DNA from 3 places in the Methylocystis sp. IM3 genome. Region 2 is predicted to be linked to each of the others. Evidence: riboswitches for the same ligand, from Rfam matches in the RefSeq annotation. Region 2 holds a riboswitch; each other region holds the start of a gene.
What was found. Region 2 has a riboswitch for cobalamin ahead of WOC76_RS15365 (CbtB domain-containing protein). Riboswitches for the same ligand answer to the same signal wherever they lie in the genome.
Positions count from the first base shown of each region.

Region 1: it holds a riboswitch for cobalamin, as region 2 does, so the genes downstream of both, WOC76_RS04765 (TonB-dependent siderophore receptor) here and WOC76_RS15365 (CbtB domain-containing protein) in region 2, are expected to answer to the same signal.
Region 3: it holds a riboswitch for cobalamin, as region 2 does, so the genes downstream of both, WOC76_RS20705 (TonB-dependent receptor) here and WOC76_RS15365 (CbtB domain-containing protein) in region 2, are expected to answer to the same signal.

Region 1 covers NZ_JBBPBZ010000002.1:618,574-626,203, forward strand. The annotation lists gene WOC76_RS04740 (hypothetical protein) at 1-352, opposite strand, end outside; gene WOC76_RS04745 (Crp/Fnr family transcriptional regulator) at 460-1,095, opposite strand; gene WOC76_RS04750 (chromate transporter) at 1,686-2,327, opposite strand; gene WOC76_RS04755 (hypothetical protein) at 2,377-2,925, opposite strand; gene WOC76_RS04760 (DUF7676 family protein) at 2,995-3,582, opposite strand; gene WOC76_RS04765 (TonB-dependent siderophore receptor) at 3,652-6,183, opposite strand; cobalamin riboswitch at 6,344-6,541, opposite strand; gene WOC76_RS04770 (hypothetical protein) at 6,765-7,217, opposite strand; gene WOC76_RS04775 (hypothetical protein) at 7,351-7,578, shown strand.
Region 2 covers NZ_JBBPBZ010000002.1:2,752,566-2,760,195, reverse strand. The annotation lists gene cobG (precorrin-3B synthase) at 1-1,172, opposite strand, end outside; gene cobN (cobaltochelatase subunit CobN) at 1,156-4,458, opposite strand; gene cobW (cobalamin biosynthesis protein CobW) at 4,465-5,499, opposite strand; gene WOC76_RS15370 (CbtA family protein) at 5,496-6,164, opposite strand; gene WOC76_RS15365 (CbtB domain-containing protein) at 6,184-6,366, opposite strand; cobalamin riboswitch at 6,416-6,609, opposite strand; gene cobO (cob(I)yrinic acid a,c-diamide adenosyltransferase) at 6,644-7,258, shown strand; gene WOC76_RS15355 (sterol desaturase family protein) at 7,265-7,630, opposite strand, start outside.
Region 3 covers NZ_JBBPBZ010000004.1:104,540-112,169, forward strand. The annotation lists partial or broken gene WOC76_RS20690 (DUF1259 domain-containing protein) at 1-760, opposite strand, end outside; gene chrA (chromate efflux transporter) at 784-2,160, opposite strand; gene WOC76_RS20700 (sulfurtransferase/chromate resistance protein) at 2,157-2,984, opposite strand; gene WOC76_RS20705 (TonB-dependent receptor) at 3,286-5,718, opposite strand; cobalamin riboswitch at 5,827-6,021, opposite strand; gene WOC76_RS20710 (TonB-dependent receptor) at 6,773-7,630, shown strand, end outside.

The DNA of each region.
Region 1 (7,630 bases), 2.1 Mb from region 2:
GCTTTAGATATTTGGAATAATCTGTCAGCCACCCGACAACCACTATCGCAAGCCCCATTAAGAGATAGAAAATACATGCTAGGCTGTTTCCGGAAAAAATGAATGTGAAACCTATAAGAACTAAGGCTGGGCCAACGACCTTTTCAATCCACCCGTGAATTCGGAACTGCAGCCACGTCAGCCAACCTAGCTGGAAATCGGTAGCAAGCGTGAGTGCGAAATGGACGCCGGCTAGTGTGTACGACAAGAATGCAGGAAATCCGTCCAAGCCAATGAGTTTCGGCGCGATCAAGAAGGTCAGTACAGTCAAATAGTCTAGGTACCCATGTGCGATTGGCGTGATAGGCTTCATGGCATCCTCCGTATCGATCGCCCTCAAGGTGGTAAGGCGTGAATGCCGAGAAGCTACGTATTGCCGATGCCTGTGTCTGTAACCGAGGTCACAAGGCAAGTAGACGACTATACGTACGTAACGAAGGCGGCGGCGGCGACACAGATTAGATCCCGGCGGTAATCAAGCACGCCGCGGCGACGCAAGGCGTTCATAGCCTTGGTCACGGCTGGGCGACTAGCGAAAACGAGGTCGGCAATGTCTTGTTGAGTTAGAGGTATTTCGAGAGCGTAGCCGTGCCGGCACGGCGCCCCGAACATCAAAGCGAGTTCGTGAAGTATCTCAACAAGCCGCGTTTCGAGCCCTTTGGTGAGTAGAGTTATCATCTTTCGCTCCGTCCGCCTCTGCCGGGATTCCAGTCGGTCGAAGAGAAACGTCGCGAAGTCTGGACTATGACAAGCTAGACTCTTCAGCTTTTGATGCGACACTAGGGCAACCTGAGTTTCTCCAAGTGATGCAGCCGTGTGATCGGAAAAATGATCTGAGAGAGCAGTGCCAAATACCTCTCCCTTTCCTATCACGTCGATGGTCAACTGCATTCCTCCTTCCGTGACATGAGAGAGTTTGACGATCCCGTGCAGCAGACAAAAAAGGCCCTCCAAACGGTCGCCTTGTGCGTAGACCACCGTCTTGTCGGGGTAGCGAAGGACCGGAATGGACGGGTCGATCGACTTCAAGCAGCCGATTTCAAATTCCGACGGCATGCAACACTCACGCTTTATGATGGGACGGAAGCGCTCAGTCTTTCACTCGCCTTTGGTAGCGGGATTGTCGCAGATGTATGACTAACTGGGTAGCACTTTCCCAAGCCTTATTCCCTGAACCTTTCTTCAGCCCAGCGTGTTCTCGCAGCCTGTGTAGCGTCTGTGTAATATCCCACCCACGCTCACGCCGAATACACGCTTAAATTCCATCAATCCAATTTAGGTCATTCTTTGTTCTGTGCGGAGCGTGTGTAAAAAATAGGCGCCAACATCTAGTATGCTGACGCCTAAATCTCTGATTATATAGTCTATAACGTGTGTATTCGACGCAAAGTTGGATTGGCGCGAATAGTAATAAACCATGACGTAATGGCTTTAGAATCAATAATTTTGCGGAGCTAAAATCTGCGTGTGTAGCATCTGTGCGTGTAATAAGAATCACATTCAAACGTCATCTCAACTGAGCCAATACCACATAGCCTGCAGCAGATTTGGTGGCTGTAGAGCGTTGAAAGTGTGAATGAAAGTTTGAGGAAAAGTGGGTTCGGGGCTTGATGGTCGTGCCGGGTAAGAGCGGGTCGCGAGCTCAATCATAGCCTAACCGGGAAGTTGGATATTGCCGTAGCACCGACTGCGCCGAGAACGCCAACCAACCATGGCGGCGTCTTCCAAAGCACGAGCAAGAGGAAAGCGAGAACACCAAGCCCGAAATCCGCGGGTCCAAAAATTGCACTCGTCCAGACCGGCGTATAGAGGGCCGCCAACAGAATGCTGACCACGGTCGCGTTGATCCCTCTGAGAGCCGAATTTACACCCGAGCGACGACGTATACCATTTGACGCAGCTTTAATGGCAGCGCCCAAGTAGGCTGCGAATGTGAATAGTGGCCCCGGGACGGCCTGCGCAGCCCCATAGCCCGCGAGAAACGAGTCATTACCGATCCAGCCTCTTGCCACCACTGCTTGTTGAAGCAGGGGCAAGACCACATGTCCGCCACCGAAGACGAGCGAGCCGGAGCGATAGAAGCTGCTAATCAGCGCGACCGTATGATCCTTGGTGGCCTCGGCGAGACCCGGCAGCCCGACCTCAATCCACACGACTTCGCGCACCAAGCCAAATCCCGGTCGGTTGATCGACCATCCCAGTGTGCGATGAGCGGAGCCGAAACGAGCGACGAGATAAGATAGCTCAAGCTCAATTTCAAACGGCGCTTCTGTCATTTCAATTTTCATGCGGTTGGGTTGCGAGCGCCGGCGATCGACCGGCGCTCCGCGATGTGGATCAAATGTGGCGCGGTGCGAGCGGCACCACTTGCCGCGGCGCTACGTTTGCAACGAGCGCCCGTATCGCCAGGAGACCGCCAAAGGCGCAGGCGTTGATCAGGAAAATCCTCGTCACGACTGCAAATGCGAAATCATCACCGTTCTGGGCGATGATGAGATCGATCATGATCAACGCTCCCTCGTAGACGACGAAGGCCCCCAGAAAGGCGGCTGCGACCCCAATCGCGCCCGGGAGCCGCCGATACAGCTGACCAGCCGCTTCGCAGGAGAATGCGGCAATGACGCCGAGCGCGCCGCCCCAAGCGAGAGTTTCGCCGTCGAGCGGGTAATGCATGAATGTGAAGCCCCAAAACTGATTTGCGAGCCAGACCGCGCCAACCGAGAGAAGCGCGTCACGCCGTCCGAAGGACAGAGCTGCGATGGCTGCAAAGGCAGCGAGCGGAACCGCGCAGGCGAAGCCGAGGGTGAATAGCACGCTCGCGACGGCAAGTGCGCCAATTCCCATCGCGGGGCGGGAGATGAAGGAGCGTAGGTATAGTGCGGTCATATCAGTCCCCTTGGTTTTGATAGCAGCAGTAAATTGACCAGCGCGGGCGTCCCTTGCCGGTCAAACCGTTTACGCCTGTGCGCCGCGCCACGCGGACCGATCGACAGGGTCGGGTTCAGTGAGGCCAAACCATCGCGCCCGGAGCTTGTCCCACAGGGCGAGGCGCGACCAGTCAGGCTCCTTCAGAAGCCTGTCGGTTTCCGGATGAAGGAAGGGATTGGGTAGAAGCACAGTGATCTGCTGCTCATTTGCGCCGTTGAAAAGCTGCACGCCCCAGGACATTGGAACACAGGAGCGGCCAAACCGCCGATAGATTTCCGCCCGGGCCGTGCGCCGATGGCGCGCCAATTCCGGCGATGTCGGACGGCTCCGGGGTCCCTTGTGCTCACCGATGCAGACATGGAAATGCGGAACGCCGAAGGCGACTGTCAGATAGCCATCGAGCATGCCGATGCGCGTTGGCGGTCGATCGGTCTTCATCTCCCAGGCGGCTCCCTGAATGAGGGTGCCAAAGGTGATCTCCTGCCAGTGGTTCTCGAAGAGATCGCGAAGCAGCTCCTCGAGGCTCGCGGGGTCGGTCGGCATGGCGAACACGTCGAGCGGCGTTCCGTCTGGCTCGATTGTTCGTGTCGGTGTGTAGTCAGCAACGGCTTGCACGTCTTTTTCCTCTTTCGCGGCACTACTCTCAAGGGACGTCATTCTTACGCTCCTCTCGGAATGAGACACTTAGAACGACACTTTGATCGATCCGCGAAAGCTTCGCGGCGCGCCAATGACGTTGAAGTTGTAAGCGGGCATGTTCCACCCCGTCTGGATCGGATTGGTGAATGGCGGGGAGTAGCCGCCGGGATGCTCATAGTCGAAGGCTTGCGGACCTAGGCCACCCGTCGTGAAATAGGTCTTGTCGAAGAGATTGTTCACGTTGAGCTGAGCGACGACTTTGAACTGGTCGAGGCTGAATTCGTAGGCGCAGAAGAGGGCGACGAGTCCATAGCTTGGCGTCGACTGACCATAAATGTAGGAGCCGTCATTGGAGCCATGATAGAAGGGAAGGTAGCCCGTGTAGTCGTAGCGCGCGCCAAAGCGGAGGCCCTTCAACTGGCCGTCCTTGAACTCATAGGCCGAAGACAGCGAAACGACGTTGCGCGGAACGAACGGAATTGGCTGGCCGACGACCGGCACCCCAAGATACGTGGGATTTGATTTGGTTGTAATGGCGTCAGTGTTCGCGTAGGCGAGATTCATACCCCAGCCGGACAGAATCTCGCCCTGGACATCGAGTTCCGGCCCCTGTGAACGCCCCTGACCGATAAGCATCACATGATCGAAGTCGTTGGGGATACCGACGGGGATATTTGTCTTCGTCAGATGATAATAGGCGGCCGTGGCCTGTATCCGGTTGTCGAAAAAGGAGAGCTTGACGCCGACTTCCTCCTGCTCGCCGGCGCTCGGAGGCGTCGGCTGGTTCGAGCCATAGACCAACAGGCCGTTGTAATTCGGGCTGTAGGACTCGGCATAATTTCCGTAGAGACTGAGCCACTCGACCGGGCGCCAAAGAAGTCCAACGCGAGGCGTGATCCTCTGGCTAACGGAACGGCCGTTGGTGGTGATCGTGGCGAAATTACAAGGAACTGCGATTCCCGAGGACCAATTCGAGGAGTAGGGGCCACAGAAGCTCGTATTGTCGGATGCGCCGGTCCGGCTGTCGATATATTGCCAGCGTACGCCGCCAAGCACATTGATCCCATAGGGAAGTTTGATCTGGTCCTGCAGATAGACGCCGTAATTGTCGGCGCTTTGCTGCGTGGCGTTGTAGGGAACGAGTCCGCCAATGGGAGTCGGGAGATATGGAGCGCCGAACATGGCGACGGTTCCCGGATACTGCGGGATCATGTTCTGACCCCGGAAATTGTGACGATAGAAATCAGCTCCGGAAAGAAGCGTGTGGCTTGCGGCCTCTCCGGTATTGGAATGCCCGACAAGATTGATCGCCGTCGCATATTCGGCCTGCCTGTTGTCGGACGCATAGGACGTGTAGTTCAAAAGGACATTGTTCGGTGAATAGGACCGATAGAAGGGGATAAAATTCACCCAAGGCAGATAGCAACTTGTGCTTCCCGGCGTCACGCAATCGCTAATGGAGGTGGTGCCGCCATTATTTGCCCAATTGTTGCTCAGCAATTGCATGAACAGGGTCTGCTGGATCGACCAGCTCTTGTTGAAGTCGTGATGCCAGGTGATTTCGCTGAAGTTCTGCTGCTGCGTATAGGGCGACTGTGGTCCCCAATTGAAACTACGCCCCAGCCACAGCGGATTGAACATCCCGTAATAAGGGACGTAATACCAGTCCTGATTAAACCTATTCTGCTGGAATTGGGTAGAGGCTCTGATCCAGGTGCTACCGTCGACGTTATATCTGACGACGGGGTTGACCATGATATTGTTGTTGTAGTCGAGGTTTCGGAACGAGCCATTATTCTCGTAGGACAGGATGAACCGGTAAAGCAGATTCTTGTCGGCAATGACCGGACCGGTGGCGTCGATGACCGTCCGGTAGGCGGCATAGCTGCCGATCTGCTGCTGCACCGAAGCGTTAGCATTCGCCAGAGGTTGCTTGGTGTTGATGTTGACGATGCCGCCCGGCTCCACGGCGCCATAGAGGATGGCGGCAGGGCCCTTCAGGACCTCGACGCTTTCCACATTGGCCATTTCGGACGTGTTTGCGCCGGCAAAGTTCAGGCCGAAGCTGTCGACGCGGAACCCGTCGCGGAAATAGTTCTGAGTTTGGAAGCCGCGAATGATGATTTGCCGGGAGGAATTCCCCAGCGCCGCGTCGCCGCCGCCCGACGTTGTGACGCCACTAACGTTCTTCAGGGCCTCGTCCAGCGTGATTACCTGCTGGTCCCGCAGCATCTGCTGGGTGACCATTTTCGTCGTGACCGGCGTATTCATCACCGGCGTGTTGACCTTGGTCCCGAGGGACTCGATGGGAGCGGCGTAGGAGGTGGGGTTGTTGCAGATCCCGTTGGCGCAGATTTCTCCGTTTGCGCCCGGGCCAATCTCGGCGCCATTGCTGTCCGTCGCGGCCTGTTCTCCAGCCTCCGAACCACCAGAGCCGAAGCTGTTCTGCCCAAGGATAGGCTTAGGTTTGCCCACTTGGATGACCGGGAGGGTCTCCTGGCTGAGAGCCGGGGAAACGAGAGCCGTTGATAGGAGGAATGAAAGCAGGGACGAGCGACGACGCGCAATGACGCTCACACCGCCTCTATGGGCGGTCGGGAAAGCGGATGGCATGGGCTACAGACTCGCAGCAACGTGGGCCGTCACTGCGAATGGTCTCAAGACCGCTGACTTTGCGCCCATTGGCGCTCAGCTACAGCCTTCAACCGCCTCGGTGCACCCCGCCCGACGCTCTCGCGCGTGACCACGAACGATGGCAGGTCTCCTGGCTCGCGGGTCACCGCCTGGAACCGCCTTCCCAGGGAAATTCCCCAGTGGCTTTGTGGCCCTCAGGCTCGCCGCTTACAGTTGCGGGGGCAGCCTCGGCATAGCGCCTATTGGCGCGCACCGAGTTCCCTTTTGATCCCCGAAGGGAACCATCGCGCCTATCGAAGCCGAAGATAGATGAAGTCGTCAAGCCGAATCAGAAAGCTTGGGCCAAATTTCTGATGCTCGAATTTTCGCATCACGCAACGGGAGGTCGTTGTGCTCCCGAAGCACCTCCGCTCAAATCGGGGCTATGTCCGAATATCCGATAAGGCGATTTTCTGTAAAGCTCCAGTCAACGATGAAGATCGCGCTGCCTGACGCTGACGGTACACGTGTCCCACGTGCCGTGATCATTGCTGTAGCTGCCGAGATCTCGCCATTTTAGAGGGCGAGCCTCGCCAACTCGCATGCCGGAATTGACCATGATCATCACGTAGAAACGTAGAAGCGTGCGGTCTTGGCTGACCCGTGAGTTGTTGGTTCTTAAATGGCCACCCCATGAGGATCAGGCGCAGTTTCTCGTGTTCGTCCTGCGTGAACGCTGGGCGCTTATTGATGCTGCTTTTCTCGTGTTTGAGGAACGGCAGCATGTTCTGCGGACCGCCGAGATCGACGCCATGAAGGAAGACGCCTCGTGAGACCGTCCCCTCCTGCTTCAACCTAGCTTGGGTTGGCGGCTTTTTCTTCCCGCCGGTCTCTTCGAAGCCGGGGCCTGTGACCCAATAGTCCTGACGCCATCCCCGGTAGGCCATCAGGTCTTTTTTCCGGATCAGCGTGATGTCTCGTTTGCCGAAATAGGGCATGAGATAGCGATGAACGGTACCTTTGATGAGGACGTAACGCCCCTCGCTGTTCCGGCCTTCCTTCCACCGGGTCTCTGCGTCGCGCAGGCACGCCGCTACAATCAGAGAAGGTTTTCCGCTTGAGAGGTAGGGATTGAGTGACTCTCTGCTTCATTTCGCCGAGGATGAGCAGTGCGGCCTCTTTGGCTCGCTCGAATTCCAGCTCGCCTGTGGACCTGCGCACGTAGCCGGTGTCACCTTTGATCTTGATCCGGCACTGCCAAAGTGCGTCTTTGGTATCGTCGCGCTGATAGAGAGTGGTTCGGCTGGTGGCGATCGTCCGTTGATTTTGAGCGTGTGCCATTCAACCAGTTGCGTATGAGATTTTGGAAGAACGAAAAAACCTGTCTACGCAGAGCCAGTCGCAGCTTCGG
Region 2 (7,630 bases):
ACAAGCGTCACGGCCGCGCGCCTCGGCCGCGCGCAGCCTTTGGCGCAGCCGGAGAGATGGAGGCCGACGCCATCTTTCCCCGCAAGCTTTTGCGCGAGCGGTGCGAGTTGCGCAAGATGCGCCCGTGTCGCGCCCTGGGCCTGCGGACATTCCGGCGCGCCGGGGCAGGCCACGACGGCGAGGCGGGGATCATTCGCCGAGACGATGAGATTTTGTTCTTGCGCCTCCGCGACGATGCGCTGCGCGGCGCCAGGCGTCGCGGTCGGAATGAGAAAGGCGCGCCAGGGCGTGAGCCGCACTTCGGCGAGCCCCTCCTTCTCGGCGAGCGCCGCGAGACGCGCAAGCTGCGCCGCACGCCAGCGGCCGAACGGCGCTGCGACGCCGGCATAGCAGACGCCTTGGGAGAAAGCGCCGAGAACGGCGGGACTGGCCTGCGTGGCGCGCGCATGAGGCGACGTGACGAGTCCCGCCTGTCTCATCACCGCCTCGGCGCCGATCGCGGCCACGAGGCGGCGCATGCGGCGCAGCTCGAACGCGCCGTCGCGCAGCGTTACAAAGGCGCGCGCAAGGGCGAGCGCGGCCTGAACGGCTTCCGCAAGAGAGACGACGGCCGCGCCATCGTCGCAGCCCGCGAGGCTCAGGGCCACGCTTTCGGCGCCGGCGGCTTCGATACGTATATCCGCGCCCACATCGCCAAGCGTCGGCGCGCCGCCGTCGTCGACCGCAAGGAAGAACTTTGCCGGAAGGGTGCCGAACTCCGGCTCGTCCTGCACCGCCTGCGCAAGTTCGGCGGCGAGGGCATTGGCGTCGAAGGCGCCGCCATCGAGGCCGGCGAGCGGCGAGGCGACGATATTGGTCACGCGCTCGGCCGCCGCGTCTCGCGCCAGTAGCCCGGCGCTATCGAGGCCCGCGCGCGCCTCGCCGAGCGCGCCCTCGCGCACGCCGCGCAACTGTAATTGCGCCCGCTGCGACAGATCGACGAGGCCATTGCCGCATTCCGTGGAGACAGCGGCAAGAGCGGCGAGCTGCGCGGCGCCGATGCGCGAGCCGATGACCTTGGCGCGCATGAGCAACCCGTCATTGCTCCGCATGGGCGCAAAGGCCCCCGGACACCAGCCCTTCACCTCGGGGGCGCCCGATGGGCGGAGCGCGGTCTCAGGCGCGTGCGGCATCGACGCCTCCGACATCGGCCAGAAGATCGCGCACGCTGTTGCGGCCCGTGCGCCAGAGCCCGCGCGCGAGCGCATCGGTGAAGGCGCGCGCCATCGCCTCCATGGCGCGGGGATTCTCGCGCGCCAGAAATTCTCGCACCTCGTCGTCCCCGAGCGTCGCGCAAAAAGCGAGGTCGTATTGCGCGTCGGTGACGAGGCCGCTCGTCGCCGCGAAGGCGTGGAGATTGTCGATCGCCTCGGCGATCTCGGCGCCGCCGCGATGGCCATGGCGCATCTGGCCCTCGAGCCAACGCGGATTGCAGACGCGCATGCGCAGCACACGCGCGATTTCGTCCTTCAAGGGCCGTGCGCGCAAGGTCTCGGGCCGCGTCGCGTCGAGATGCACCAGAGCCGCCGCGCCGCCCAGCATCCGGTTCGCTGCGGCGAAGCCGCCTTCATAATCGACGAAGGCGGGGCCGGTCAGAACGTCGACTTCCGCCATGTCCTGCACATGCACGTGAACGTCGGCGCGCGCGACCTGCGCGCTGAACGCGTCGAGCGCCGGCGCGCTGTCGCCCGCGCGGTCGAGCGCATGGCCGCCAGAGGCGAGAAAGGCGCGGGCGAGATCCTCGCGCGAAGCCCATTCGCCGCGCACCACCTTGTCGCCGATGCCGAGGCCATAGGCTCCCTGCGCCGCGCCGAAGACGCGGGTGAGTTCCGAAGCCTCCTTCAGCGGATTGAAGTCCGCGTCTTCGTCCAATGCGGCGACGGCGCGCACGGCGTCGTCGAAGAGTGCAATGAGGCCGGGAAACATGTCGCGGAAAAGCCCCGAGACATGGAGCGTCACATCGACGCGCGGGACGTCGAGCCGGGCTTGCGGCAGGATTTCGAACCCGATGACGCGCGCGCTCGCATCGTCCCAGCGCGGCGCAACGCCCATCAAGGCGAGCGCCTGCGCGACATCCTCGCCGCCGGTGCGAATGGTGGCGCTGCCCCAGAGATCGAGCATGATCGCGCGCGGGAATTCGCCGTGCGTCTGAGCATGGGCGGTCATGATCTCGCGCGCGGCGCGGCGGCCGATCTCATAGGCCGTCCGCGTGGGCGCGTGGCGCGGGTCGATGCAATAGAGGTTGCGGCCGGTGGGCATCACGTCGGCGCGGCCGCGCGAGGGCGCGCCGGCGGGGCCGGGCTCCACGAAACGGCCCGCGAGCGCCGCGATCAACGCCTTTCGCTCGGAGGCGGCGCAGGCGTTGCGCGCCGGGTCGGCGTCGGCGCGGCCGAACACATGCAAGCCGTCGCCGATGCGCAGCTCCTTCAGATCGCACATCCAGGCGTCGAGCCGCGCCAGCGTCTCCGCGAGATCGGTCTCGCGCGTAACGCCGCATTCCTCGGCGAGCCCGATGCGCTCGGCTTCATCCAGAATGGCTCCCGCGATCAACTTGGCCCGGCGCGGATCGAGCGCGGCGGCGGAGGCGTATTCATCGAGGAGCGTCTCGATCGTCTGCGCCTTGTCGTAAAGGTCGGCCGTCATGAGCGGCGGCGTGAGATGGCCGATGACGACGGCGCTCGTGCGGCGCTTGGCCTGCGCGGCCTCGCCCGGATCGTTGACGATGAAGGGGTAGACGAGCGGCGTCGGCCCGAGGACCGCCTCCGGCGCGCAGCCTTGCGACAGCATCACGGATTTGCCCGGCAGCCATTCGAGCGTGCCATGCGCGCCGAGGTGAATCAGCGCGTCGATCTCGCGGACGTGACGCAGCCAGAGATAGAAGGCGACATAGGCGTGGCGCGGCGCCCGCTGCATGTCGTGATAGGTTTCGTAACGCTCTCCGCGCGCGCCGCGATCCGGTTGCAGGGCGACGACGAGAGCGCCGGCCGTGACGCAGGAGAAGCGGAAGGCGCCGTTTACGACCGCCGGATCGTCGTCGGCCGCGCCCCACGTCTCCTCCACGGCCCGGATGAAATCGGTGGGCAGGGCCGCGTGGAGGCGGCGGTAATCGGCGAGCGGGAAATCGACGCAACAGGCGCCGTCTTCGAGCGAGCGGACGAGCGAGCGCCCGTCTCCTGCGCGCGCAAGCGAGGCGTCGCCGAGCCTGTAACCCGCAATTTGCAACGCCGAGACGATTTCGCTGGCGCTCGCTTCGGCGTCCAGCCCGATGGCGTAACCGCCGCGTCCGCGACGCGCGGGATAATCCGAAAGGACGAGCGCGAGGCTTTTCTCGGCGTTGGGCTTGCGGCGCAGCCGCGCCCAGTTGGCTGCGAGATCGGCGACGAAGGCGATGCGCGTCGGTTCGGGCGCATGGCGCGGCTCGTCGAACTCGGCGGCGCTACGCGCGGCGATTTCCTTGAAGGAGATGGCGCGGGTGAAGATGCGGCCGTCGACTTCCGGCAGCACGACATTCATCGCCAGATCGGCCCCATTGGCGCCGCGCGCGGAAGCGGTCCAGGCGTCGCGCGTCGAGGTCGCGAGCGCGACCTGCAAGACAGGCGCGTCGGCGCGGTCGAGCACGCCGCCGCCGTCGCGCCGCGCCGAGAAGGCGGTGGCGTTGAGGATGACGTCGGGCGCGAAGCGATCCAGCGATTGCGCGACGAAGGCTTCGCTCTCGGGCTCCTTCAGGCTCGCGACATAGGTCGCCTCGACGCAGAAGCCGCGTGCGCGCAAAGCCTCGGCGAGCGCCGCGATCGGCGCGACATCGTCCGCGAGATAGAGCGAGCGGTAGAAGAGGATCGCAGCGCGCGGCGCATCCGCGGGCGCCTCGCGGCAAGCGGCCTCGAAGCGGCCGGCGCTCGCGACAGGGACGCTCTCGCGCCAGACGGCCGGGCGCCCGGAGAGTGTGGACGCATAGCCGAGAAAGGATCGCAGATTATCCGGCCCGCTATCCTGGAAGTAACGCCAGATGCGCGCGAGCGCCGCGTCGTCCAGCGTCGACGCATTGGAGAGGCGCATGTCGGCGACCGTGTCGCCAGGCACGATCGCGAGCGCGAGGCCTCTGCGCCGCGCGAGCGCCTCGAGCTGCCCGACGCCATAGGCCCAGTAATCCTTGCCGCCGAGCAGGCGCACCACGACGAGCTTCGCATGGCGCGCGACCGAGTCGAGATAGAGATCGACGGAGTAGGGGTGCTTCAGCTGTGCGAGCTGTGCGCAGCGCAGGCTCGGTAGCGCCGCGCGCGCTTCATCATGCAGGCGCGCGACGAGACGCAGCTCCGAATCCGAGAAGGAAAGGAAAACAATTTCGGCCGGAGACTGGCCGAGATCCGTCGCCGCGCCGGCGTCGTCGAGACTGTGAAGATCGCGCGGGAGAAGATGCATGGCGCGTCACGGCTGGGCCAGCGCGGCGATGATGGCGTCGCGGTCGAGCCCCTTTTCGCCGATGACGACGAGACGGCTGGCGCGATTCTCTCCCGGCTTCCAGGCGCGATCGAAATGATGCTGGATGCGCGCGCCGACGCCCTGCACGAGGAGCCGCATCGGCTTGCCGGCGACCTCGACGAAGCCCTTTACGCGCAACACGTCGTGATCGCGTGCGACGGCGGCCAGTTTCTCGGCGAGCGCCGCCGGTTCGGAGATGGCCGGCAGGCTCACGACGAAACTGTCGAAATCGTCGTGGTCGTGATCAGGCTCGGCGTCGTGGTGCGAGGGACGGTTGTCGAGATCGCTCTCCGCGGCCGCCGCGAGGCCGAGCAGAACCAGCGGATCGACCCGACCCTGGCGCGCGCGCACGAGTTTGACGGCTGAGCGGGCGCCCGAGGAGAGCTGCGCCGCGACGTCGCGCTCTTCCGTTTCGTCGAGCAGATCGGTCTTGTTGAGAATGACCAGATCGGCGCAGGCGAGCTGATCCTCGAAGACTTCTTCCAGAGGATTGTCGTGGTCGATCGTCTCCGTGGCGGCGCGCTCCTCGGCGATCGCGTCGGGATCGTCGGCGAAGCGGCCTTCCGCGACAGCTTTCCCATCGATCACCGCGATCACGCCGTCGACGGTCAGCCGCGAGCGGATGGCCGGCCAGTCGAAAGCCTTCACCAGCGGCTTCGGCAAGGCGAGACCGGACGTTTCGATGATGATGTGGTCGGGCCGCTTCTCATGCGCGAGCAGCGCCTCGATCGCCGGCACGAAATCGTCGGCGACCGTGCAGCACAGGCAGCCATTGGCGAGTTCGACGATGTTTTCTTCCGGGCAGTTCTCGACGCCGCAGGCGCGCAGGATCTCGCCGTCGACGCCCACATCGCCGAACTCGTTGATGACGAGGGCGAGGCGCCGGTCGCCGGCGTTCTCCAGCACATGGCGGATCAGCGTGGTTTTCCCCGCGCCGAGAAAGCCGGTGACGATGGTTGCGGGAATTTTCTGCGCGCTCATGCCGCCTCCGTTTCGTCGCGTGACGCCAGCCGCCAGACAAGGCCGGCGAGCGCGCCGGCGAGCACCCAGCACGCCGCCTGCACGGCGAGCGAGGCGGCGGCGAAGCGCGCGGCGAGTTCGGCGGGAACCGTGCTCTCCGGCGCCGCCGGCGTGGGCCAGAAGAAATGCGGCGCAACGAGCAGCGCGGCGCCGAAGGCGCGGGCGGCGACGGACTCGCCGCGCAAAAGCGCGAATAGTCCGACCCCGGTCGACGCGGCCGTCGCCAGCCACCAGAGCTGACGGCCGGCGAGATCGGTCTCGGCCGCGCCCGGAAGCTGCGGGGCGAGGCCGAGGCTCGTCGCGAGCCCGGTCGCGGCGAAGGCGCAGGCGCCCCAGAGCGCGGCGCGGCGCGGGCCGATGGCGTCGCCGGAAAAGAGCATGCCGGCGAGCAGGATCAGCGCATAGCCGGTGGAGACGGCGATCGTCGCGACGCTTGTCGCCGCCGTCCGGCGCAGGCCCTCGAAGGCGGGCGCGGCCTGTTCCGCGGCGTCATGCGCATGCTGCGCCGCCTCATAGACCTCGGCGGCGAGGATGAGGGGAGTCGTGGTGACATGCTGCAGGGCCGCGACGGCGAGGCCCGCAACAATGCCGGCGACGAGGCCGGCCGCCAGAAGGCGCGCGATCACGGGTCGCGTGGCGCGGCGGCTAGTGGCAGGGGAAGGAAAGCGCGTGGCGCGAATCATGCGCCGCGTCGTGGACGCCCTCGGAATTGGCGAAACCCGCGCCATAGACCAGGCCGAGGCCGAGGAGGAAGGCGACGAAAGCCGCCTTGAGGGTGTCGGCCTTCGAGGTCGAAAGCGAGCGGACGGCGGCGGTGTTCGTGTTCATCGAGCGTCTCCCTGCCGCCCCACCGGCGGCGAAATATTGTGACAGGCGACAAGGCGTCGCCGCGACGGCAGGTCTCCTGGCTTCCGGGTCCACCATCCGCGCCGCCTTCCCAAGCTCTGGAGCTCAGTGGCCGATGGCGCGGCCTTCCCGGATACAGTTGCGGGGGCAGCCGCGGCTTTGGGCGTGCCCGCACCGCGTTCCCTCTTCGCCTTCTTGCGAAGGACCGTCGCAATCAGTCATATGCGCAGGCGCCATAGACGTCAAATGGGAGCCAGCCTTGACCGAAGAAGAAAGCGACGCGGCGCGCCGCCACCGCGCCAAGATGGAAAAGCGCAAGGCCGTTCAGGACGCGGAGGTCGCCGGCAAGACCATCGCGCAGAAGGGCCTGCTGATGGTCCATACAGGTCCGGGCAAGGGGAAATCGACCGCGGCCTTCGGCCTCGCCTTGCGGGCGCTCGGCCATGGCTGGAAGGTCGGCGTCGTGCAGTTCGGCAAGGGCCAGTGGCGCAGCGGCGAGCGCGAAATGCTGGAAAAGCTCGGCGCCGTTTCCTGGCATACGCTCGGAGAGGGCTTTACCTGGGAGACCCAGGATCGCGCGCGAGACGAAGCCGCCGCCCGCCGCGCCTGGGAGACAGCCTGCGAACTGATGGATGATCCCGAGATCCGCCTGCTGCTGCTCGATGAATTGAATATTTCGCTGCGCTACGACCATCTGCCGATGGATGAGGTTCTCGCCAGGCTCGCCGCGCGCCGCGCCGATCTTCATGTCGTCGTCACAGGGAGAAATGCGAAGCCGGAACTTGTCGCGGCAGCCGATCTCGTCACCGAAATGACTCTGGTGAAGCATCACTTTTCGGCTGGCGTGAAAGCGCAGGAGGGAATCGAATTCTGATCGACGTCAGCCCTGGCGCGTCTGCTGCAATTTCTCGGTAGCTGCTGTCCATGTGTCGGCGATCGACCGTTTGACCGAAGCGACTGCGCGCCACAGCGCCGCCGCCGCCTTGACGGGCGGCGTGACGAGCATTCCCAGAGCGGAGTGCGGGTCGACGCTTTCCTCGTCCGCGCCATAGACGAGCCGTGGGTTTTTTTCCGGAGGGATTTCAAGCGTTCCGAACATCCAGTCCCACACCGCGAGCACGCTGCCGAGGTTGCGATTGAAATGCTGAGGGTCCTTGGAGTGGTGAATTTGATGATGCGCCGGGCTCAGGACGAAATGGCCCCAGAGGCCTCGGAACGGAATCCAGAATTCGGAATGCTGGAGATG
Region 3 (7,630 bases), on a different contig from region 2:
GCGTTCGAAGGAAGAACAGCCGAGGCTCGTCGTCGAGCATATGGCTGTGTAGTGCGGTGACCTCGATCCCATTGGACATATCCCCCGTAATCGCCGCCTTACCGTCGCCCGTGGGCTGGAAATTGATGGCGTGCGCGACCCCCATGGCAGGGGCGATCGCCGCGCCGTCGGCTTTGATGGCGTCGGCTCTGGAGATGCTGAACTGATAGACGCCGCCGTTGTTTTTCCCCTGAGAACCGAGGGCTTCTTCGACTTGCGCCGTGTCGAAGTCGATCCTCGGGGGTTCTCCAACCGCAGCGGCGGAAGGCTCAAAAGGCGTCTTTGTTTCCGCGAGCGCATCCCGCACGGCCTTGGCGAGCTTCATGGGGTCGCCGTGCCCGATATGCATGTAAAAGGGCGCGGGGCTGGCGCGCAGCAAATGATTATGGACGGCCGTCACCTGCACGCCGTTGGCGAGTAGCGATCGCATGACGGGGTTCACTTCGGTTTCGGTGAGCACCAGGTCGCCCATCATCATGGCGGCGTGTGCTGACGGCTCAAACGCGATCCACCCGCCGAGCGCGAGGCCAGGCTTGATGCTGACTCCATCGAGGGTCACGTGGAGATCGCTGCGCGGGAGGCCGTATTTATGCACGGTTCCAGCGACAGCGGCCTTCTTGCCAATGGCGGCCTCGACCTGCGACCAGTCGATTTCCGCCACGGCGGGGAACGCAGGCACAAGCAGTCCGATCGTGGCGAGAGCGGCAAACGCCTTTTTCATGAGTTTCTCTTTCCGTTGCACGTCTAGATTGCCCCTAGGAGGAACAGGCCTATTCCCGCCGCGCAGGAGCCCGCCAATGTTGGAAGCATGCCGACCCGAAACTGGAAGATCGCAACCGCTGCGGCTATCGAGAGGACGAGGCTCCAGAAATCCACGCTCGCGAGCGCCGGCGCGTCGAATGACAGCCCATAGCCATCCAAAGCGACCGTCTTGCGAAAGATGGTGTGGATCGCGAACCAGATCGCGAGGTTGAGGACGACGCCAACCACGGCGGCGGTAATCGCCGCCAATGCGCCTGATAGCGCCCTGTTCCGTCTAACTGTTTCGATGTACGGCGCGCCGAGGAATATCCAGAGGAAGCAGGGCGCAAAGGTGACCCACGTCGTCAGAAGCCCGCCGAGCGCGCCGGCAAGAAGCGGCGGCAAGTCGCCCGGCGAACGGAACGCCGCCATAAAGCCCACGAATTGCAAAACCATGATGAGCGGGCCGGGCGTGGTTTCCGCCATGCCAAGGCCATTGAGCATTTCCCCAGGCGTCAGCCAACCATAGGTTTCGACCGCTTGTTGCGCGACGTAGGCAAGAACCGCATAGGCCCCGCCAAAGGTCACCACAGCCATTTTGCTGAAGAACACGGCGATCTGCGAAAAGACGTTCTCCGAGCCGACGGCCAGCAGGATTGCGGCGACGGGGACGAGCCAAAGCGCTAGCCAGATCAGGCTCACTTGCAGCGCTCGTTTGGCGGACGGTAGCGCATGAGCGGGGGTCTCATTGCCAAGAAGGCTGTCCCCGTCCTCGTGCGCCGATCCGTGTCCCGCGGCGACGAACGCAGGATTCCCACGGGCCGCGCCGACAAATCCGATCAACGCCGCCGCCAGGATGATGACCGGGAAAGGCACGGCGAAAAAGAAGATAGCGACGAAGGAGATAGCCGCCAAAAAGCGCATGGGCTGGGATTTGAGCCCGCGCTTGCCTATCCTCACGACGGCCTCGATGACGATCGCGAGGACTGCCGCCTTCAATCCAAAAAACAGCGCGGCGACAGTCCCGACATTTTCCCAGAGCGCGTAGATGACGCTGAGCGCCATGATCGCGACGAGGCCGGGAAGAATGAATAATCCGCCAGCAATGAGCCCGCCGAGGGTCCGATGCATGAGCCAGCCGATATAGGTGGCGAGCTGTTGGCCCTCGGGGCCAGGCAGTAGCATGCAGTAATTGAGGGCGTGCAAAAAGCGGCTTTCGGGCAGCCATTTCTTTTCATCGACAATAATCCGGTGCATGATCGCAATCTGCCCGGCAGGCCCGCCGAAGCTCAGCATAGCGACCCGCGCCCAGACGCGGGCCGCCTCCGTGATCGACACGCCATGATCGCGGGTCGTGGTCTGTTTTGGATGAATATTCACGCCATTTTTCCCGGTTTTGTCGCAGGCCAGGTGTGGGGCTCGTCAGTGGCGTCGCGACACCAGCGGTAAAAGGCGTCGTAGAGCGCCATCCCGGCTTCGAGCTGTTCGAGATCATCCGCATACATGCGGGATTGACCGAGCGACGCCGCGAGTAGTCCTGCGGCTTCAGGGGCAAGGTCGAGGCGAGCGGTATCGGCCCCGCGCACAATGACGGCAAGCCTTTGCAGGGGCGCTAGCGCCAGGCCCCATTCCTCGAGCATCATATCGAATGTGCAGCGTTCGCCCCTGTGGCTCCAGAACGCGCCCTCTGTGTCAAAAGCCGCGCCGCCAAAGCGTTCCGCCACGGCAGACACCTCCGCTGGCGCAACGAAGAGAAATACTGCGCCCGGATCGACGAACCGGCGAATGAGCCATGGACAAGCTATGCGATCGACTTTCGGGCGGGAGCGCGTGACCCAGATTGTGCGTCCGAGGGCGTCGCGTCGTGGCACTTTAGCAACGGGGATGAGGGGCCCGCCGGCCTTGACCCAAGCGAGGTGCCCGCCCGTCAACACATCGGCGGACGCCGCTCCGGCATGACGAAGCCAGGCCGCGGCGCCTTCGCCGGCCTCATGGCCACTTTCGTCGATGACGATGGTCGCGCGACCGGCAAATTCTGCGGCCCAGTCCGAAACGGTTTCTAGCCGGCGTCGCAAGGCGCCCGGCGCGAAACGGGGATCGGACTTGTATTCCTCATCTGTCCGAACGTCGATTAACGCAGGACAGTGATTGACGCCGATCAGACGTGTGAGTTTGTCGGGAGAGATGCAGTTGATTGACGACATGGCGCGCCCTTGGTGGAAAACCGGACGCGATTCTTGGGCATGTCGCCTCGTGGGGAGATCGCTTCCCCATGGGCCCATAGATTGCCGTCGGCTGAAAAGAAGTCAAGGCCGAAAACTGGAGGGCCCAGCGCCAGGGGGAAGGCGCCCACATCGAGGCTGAGAAATGCATTTGCTCGCGCCGGGGAAATGGAAGCGAGAAAAGGCTGACGGGCCTTCGGTTGAGCGCCCGGCGGACCTCGGCTGGGGGCCGGACGCCGAGACAATCGCTCCCTGCCGAACTTCCAGCGTGATCGCTGCGGCTTCACCTCGAAAAGATCGAGAACGGCTCCGCCAGATCAGGCAGGGCGGCGATCGGCTTCTCGAAAGTCAGCGGCCCGCCCAGCGTCAGGCGCACAGCCGGCGGCTCGACGGGTTTGAAATGCCGATCCATCACCCCGACCGCGCAGACTGAGCTGGGCGCGATCCCTGTGGCGCATTGGTTGTAGAGGGCGTCGGTCGGCAGGAGCGAGCCATAGCCGTAAGTGATCTGGTCCGACCGCGAGTTGACTATGTTGAAGGCGTCGAGCTGAAGGCGCCAGCCATCCGCCCAGCGGTAGCCCAGCCGCGCCGCGACCGTGCCCGTCGCGGGCGATTGCAGATAGCCGTCCTCGGTGAGCGCGCGCGGGCCGATGTAGCGATATTTCAGCGCGCCAAACCAGCCGGTCGCTTCCCCGAGTTCCAGGCCCGCCATGGCCGTCACGGCGACCGCGTTCTGGAGATAGTTGCCGGGGGCGTTACCGAGGAAAGTGAGAAAGGGGAGCGCCTCCGGGGTGGTTAGGTCGAGATAGGCCAGCGCCTGCCCCTGATCGACGCCGCGATAGCGCGCATGCACCAGCGCCACGTCGCCGTTGAAATCTATCCACGAGAGGGGCCGGTAATGGTTCGCGATTTCGATGCCATAACGCCGGCTCGGGCGGCCGAAAATTGTCGTGCCGGTGTCGCCTACGAACTGGTTTTCGGAGTCCAGATTGAGCCAGAAAAGGGCGACGCTGGATTCGAGCCTGTCGATGATTTTCGTGCGCGCGCCGAGTTCGGCGCCGCGCGACTTCACGAGCAGCGGGATGGGCGCGACCCGGAGCAACCCGCCCTGCTCGGACAGTTCGGAGGTCGCGAAGGTCTGCACCGTTCCGCGCGCGTCGGTTGAGTGGAAGCCCTCGCCGTAATTGGCGAAGAGCTCCGTCTTGTAGAAAGGCCCGAGAATGATCGAGGCTTTTGGGCTGAACAGCGAGGCGTCCTTGGAGCCGCTGTTGAACGGGCCTGTCCAGAGCGCCACCGGGACGCCATCGGGATTGAGGAGCTTGGGCGCGCCCCAGTAATTCTGCCGTGAATTGACGCTTGCGGCGTAATAGTCGAAACGCCCGCCAGTGATGGTCTTCAGCCAGGGCGTCCAGCGCACGGCCGTATCGGTCCAAAGGCTGACGCTGCCTTCGGCGACATTGTCCACTCGCGCCGCGTCGTAGAGGAAGCGGCGACAGCTGTCCTGCAGGCCGAGATTGACGCCGTCGAAACGACTCTGGAATCCGACGCGCGTCTCGACGGGCAGGCCAAAACTCTCCCATTTGACATTGTGCTGGCCGTTGACGCCCGCCATCACGCGGCGATCGAATTGGTGGAACTGGTCGCCGAGCACTGGATTGGCGAGAAAATAAGTGAAGTCGTTGTAGAGGTCGAGCGAGGAGAGGATCGCGTAGGACTCCACGCGCGAATGATGATTGCCTTCCGTCTGGCTCCATCGACCGGAGAGCGAGAAGCGGGACATGTTTCCGCCGTCGGTCGGGTTGAGCGTGCCCCACAGCGACAGCAGGCCGGAGTTGACCGCGCGCTCAGGAATCTGGTCGGTCGAATGCCATTTGTTGGCGTAGGCCATGGCTGTGATCGACATGCCGTCTTCCTGCGTGCCCCGCGACCAGCGCAGCACGCTGTTGATGCGACGCATATTATCGCCGCGTTGCCACGGGCCGTTGTAATATTGCGCCTCGACCGCGCCATAGGCGTCGCCGCCGTTGATATTCTTGTAAGGCGCGACGGCGAGCGCCCGGGCATAGGCGAAACTGCCGCCGGTCACCTGGTAATAGCCCTTGTCGATCTTGTCCTTGTACTGAAGGTAGATCGACCCGGCCGAAGAGAAGTCGCCGTCCTGGGCGTCGTAGGGTCCCTTGCGCGCGAGCACATAGGATAAAAGCTCGGGGATTAAGAAATTCGAATCTGCATAACCCTGCGCATGCCCATGCGTCCGCATATTTAGCGGCGTGCCGTCGAGATAGAGCGCAAGGTCCGTGCCGTGGTCGAGGTTGAAGCCGCGCAGGAAATACTGGTTGGCCTTGCCGTCGCCGCTGTGCTGGCTGACAATAAGGCCCGGCACAATCTCTAACGCCTCCGCCGGGCGTGAAAAGGGCAGGGCGTTGACTTCCTTGCCGGTGAAGAAGGCTTCGCTTGCAGCGGTTAAAGGCGGCGGCTTAGGACCGTTCGATGGAAGGGCGGGCGCAGTACCCGAAACGGCGGTGACTATCGTCGAAACGACCCGCGCTGGTTGTGGTTTTGAGGGAGTTGCGACTTGAATAGGAGGCCGAGAGGTCGGTCGCGCGCCAATGCTAATGGTTGGCAAGGCTTGCTGGGCATTGGCAGTCGTTACAGCGGTAAGCACGACGGCGAGCGTGAAAACTGACAGGCCGGAAGGGCGATGCGACAAAAACATGGCTGACTCGCAGCAGACGTGGACCGTCACTGCGATTGACCTTCACCCCGTCGCCCGTGAAGCGACGAAGTTGAGGCCGCCTCGGTGCACCCCGCCCGACGCTTTCGCGCGTGACCACGAACAACGGCAGGTCTCCTGGCTCGCGGGTCGTGGCCTCGGTCCGCCTTCCCGGACTTACGCCCAGTGGCTTTATGGACCTTGGCTCGCCGCTTACAGTTGCGGGGGCAGCTGCGGCTTAGGACGATGACGCCCGCACCGCATTCCCTTTTGATCCCGTAGGGAACCGTTGGTTATTAGTAAACAGGCTCGGTATGGCGCGTGTCAAGCCGGAGCCAACCGATGAGCCGCCGCCACCCCGCCGGACCTGAGCGGCAAGCACCCTCAATCGCAGCCAGGCCGACGCGGTAAACGGAATTTTCGTTTCGAGTTGTCCGGCGCTTTACGGCAGGCCGAGAAAAATCGCGTCGTTGACAATCAGGAGCCTTGCATTCACGCCACTGCAAACGCGCCAGCGTCCCGAGGAGCTTTTTCGGAGGGATTTTGGCTAGATCTTCGCGCATGTTTGCCAAGCGCGCTGACGCCGCCTTCTGGAAGTGTGCAGGCTGATATCGCAGTCAAGAAGAAATAGTGCTGGCGTAAATGGAACAATTCTCATCTTCCGTTGTTGGAAATCCTCCAATCAATTGGACAAATTTATAATATTTCCAAGCTATCTTCGTGTGATGTTGACTGAATTCCTCGCTGGCAAATACTCATTGGCGACGGCCGAGTAGGCCGAAATCGAGCAAGCCTTTTGCGAGGACCCATAGTGACTTCGTCGATCGCGTTCCCGAAACCTTTGAATGGCTCGCAATTTAGGCTTTTCGTCGCCCTGGCGCTCCTTGCTTCGGGATGTCCCGCTGTCGCACAACAATCGCTTCCAACAATCAGCGTCGGCGGCGTGCGTCGCACGGCGTCACGCGCGCCGACGCCTCGGGCGCCGCATCCAGTTCACGCGCCCGCTGTGGCGCCGACGCCGTCGGTCCCGGCGCAGTCTTCCGAGCCGGGGCCCTTCGTGCCTTCCGAACAGGTGCTGGGCTACGGGCCGAGCGGCGTCGTTGGCTATGTTGCGCGCGGCACCTCGACCGCGACAAAGACCAACACGCCGATCATCGACATCCCGCAGTCGATCACGATCCTCACCAAGCAGCAACTTCAGGATCGCGCCAGCTACAGCCTCGATCAGGCGCTGACCTATGTGCCCGGCGTGACGGTGACGGGCGGCGAGGGCAATAAGGACGCCGTCACCATTCGCGGCCAGAACACATCAGCCGACTTCTATCGGGACGGCATTCGCGACGACGCCGAATATTACCGCGATCTCTACAACATTCAGGCGGTCGAGGTTCTCAAAGGGCCGAGCGCGCTCACCTTCGGGCGTGGCGGCGGCGGCGGTATCATCAACCGCTTCACCAAGAAGGCGGATGGCGAAACGATCCGCAATCTTGAAGTGGTCGGCGGCAGCTTCGGAAAGCGGCGCGTGACGGCCGACATCGGTCAGGCCGGTTCCGACACGCTCGCCCTGCGCCTCAACGCGCTTTACGAGAAGTCGGAAGGCTATCGCAGCTACTTCCAGATGGAGCGTTACGGCGTCAATCCGACGCTGACTTGGAAGCCGCTCGAAAAGACTTTCGTCACGCTGAGCTACGAACATTACCATGATCGCCGCTTCAATGATCGCGGCATCCCCTCGATCGGCGCGCCATCCTTTATCGAGGGCTTCCCGGCGGGCCTCGCCTCTTTCATCCCCGGCTATCCGGCGCCGACGCCGTATTACCAATTCTTTGGCAACACCTTTCCGACGGCGCGGACCAATAATTTCGCGCGCATCGACGTGAATCTCGTCGATCTCAACATGGAGCACAAGACCGAC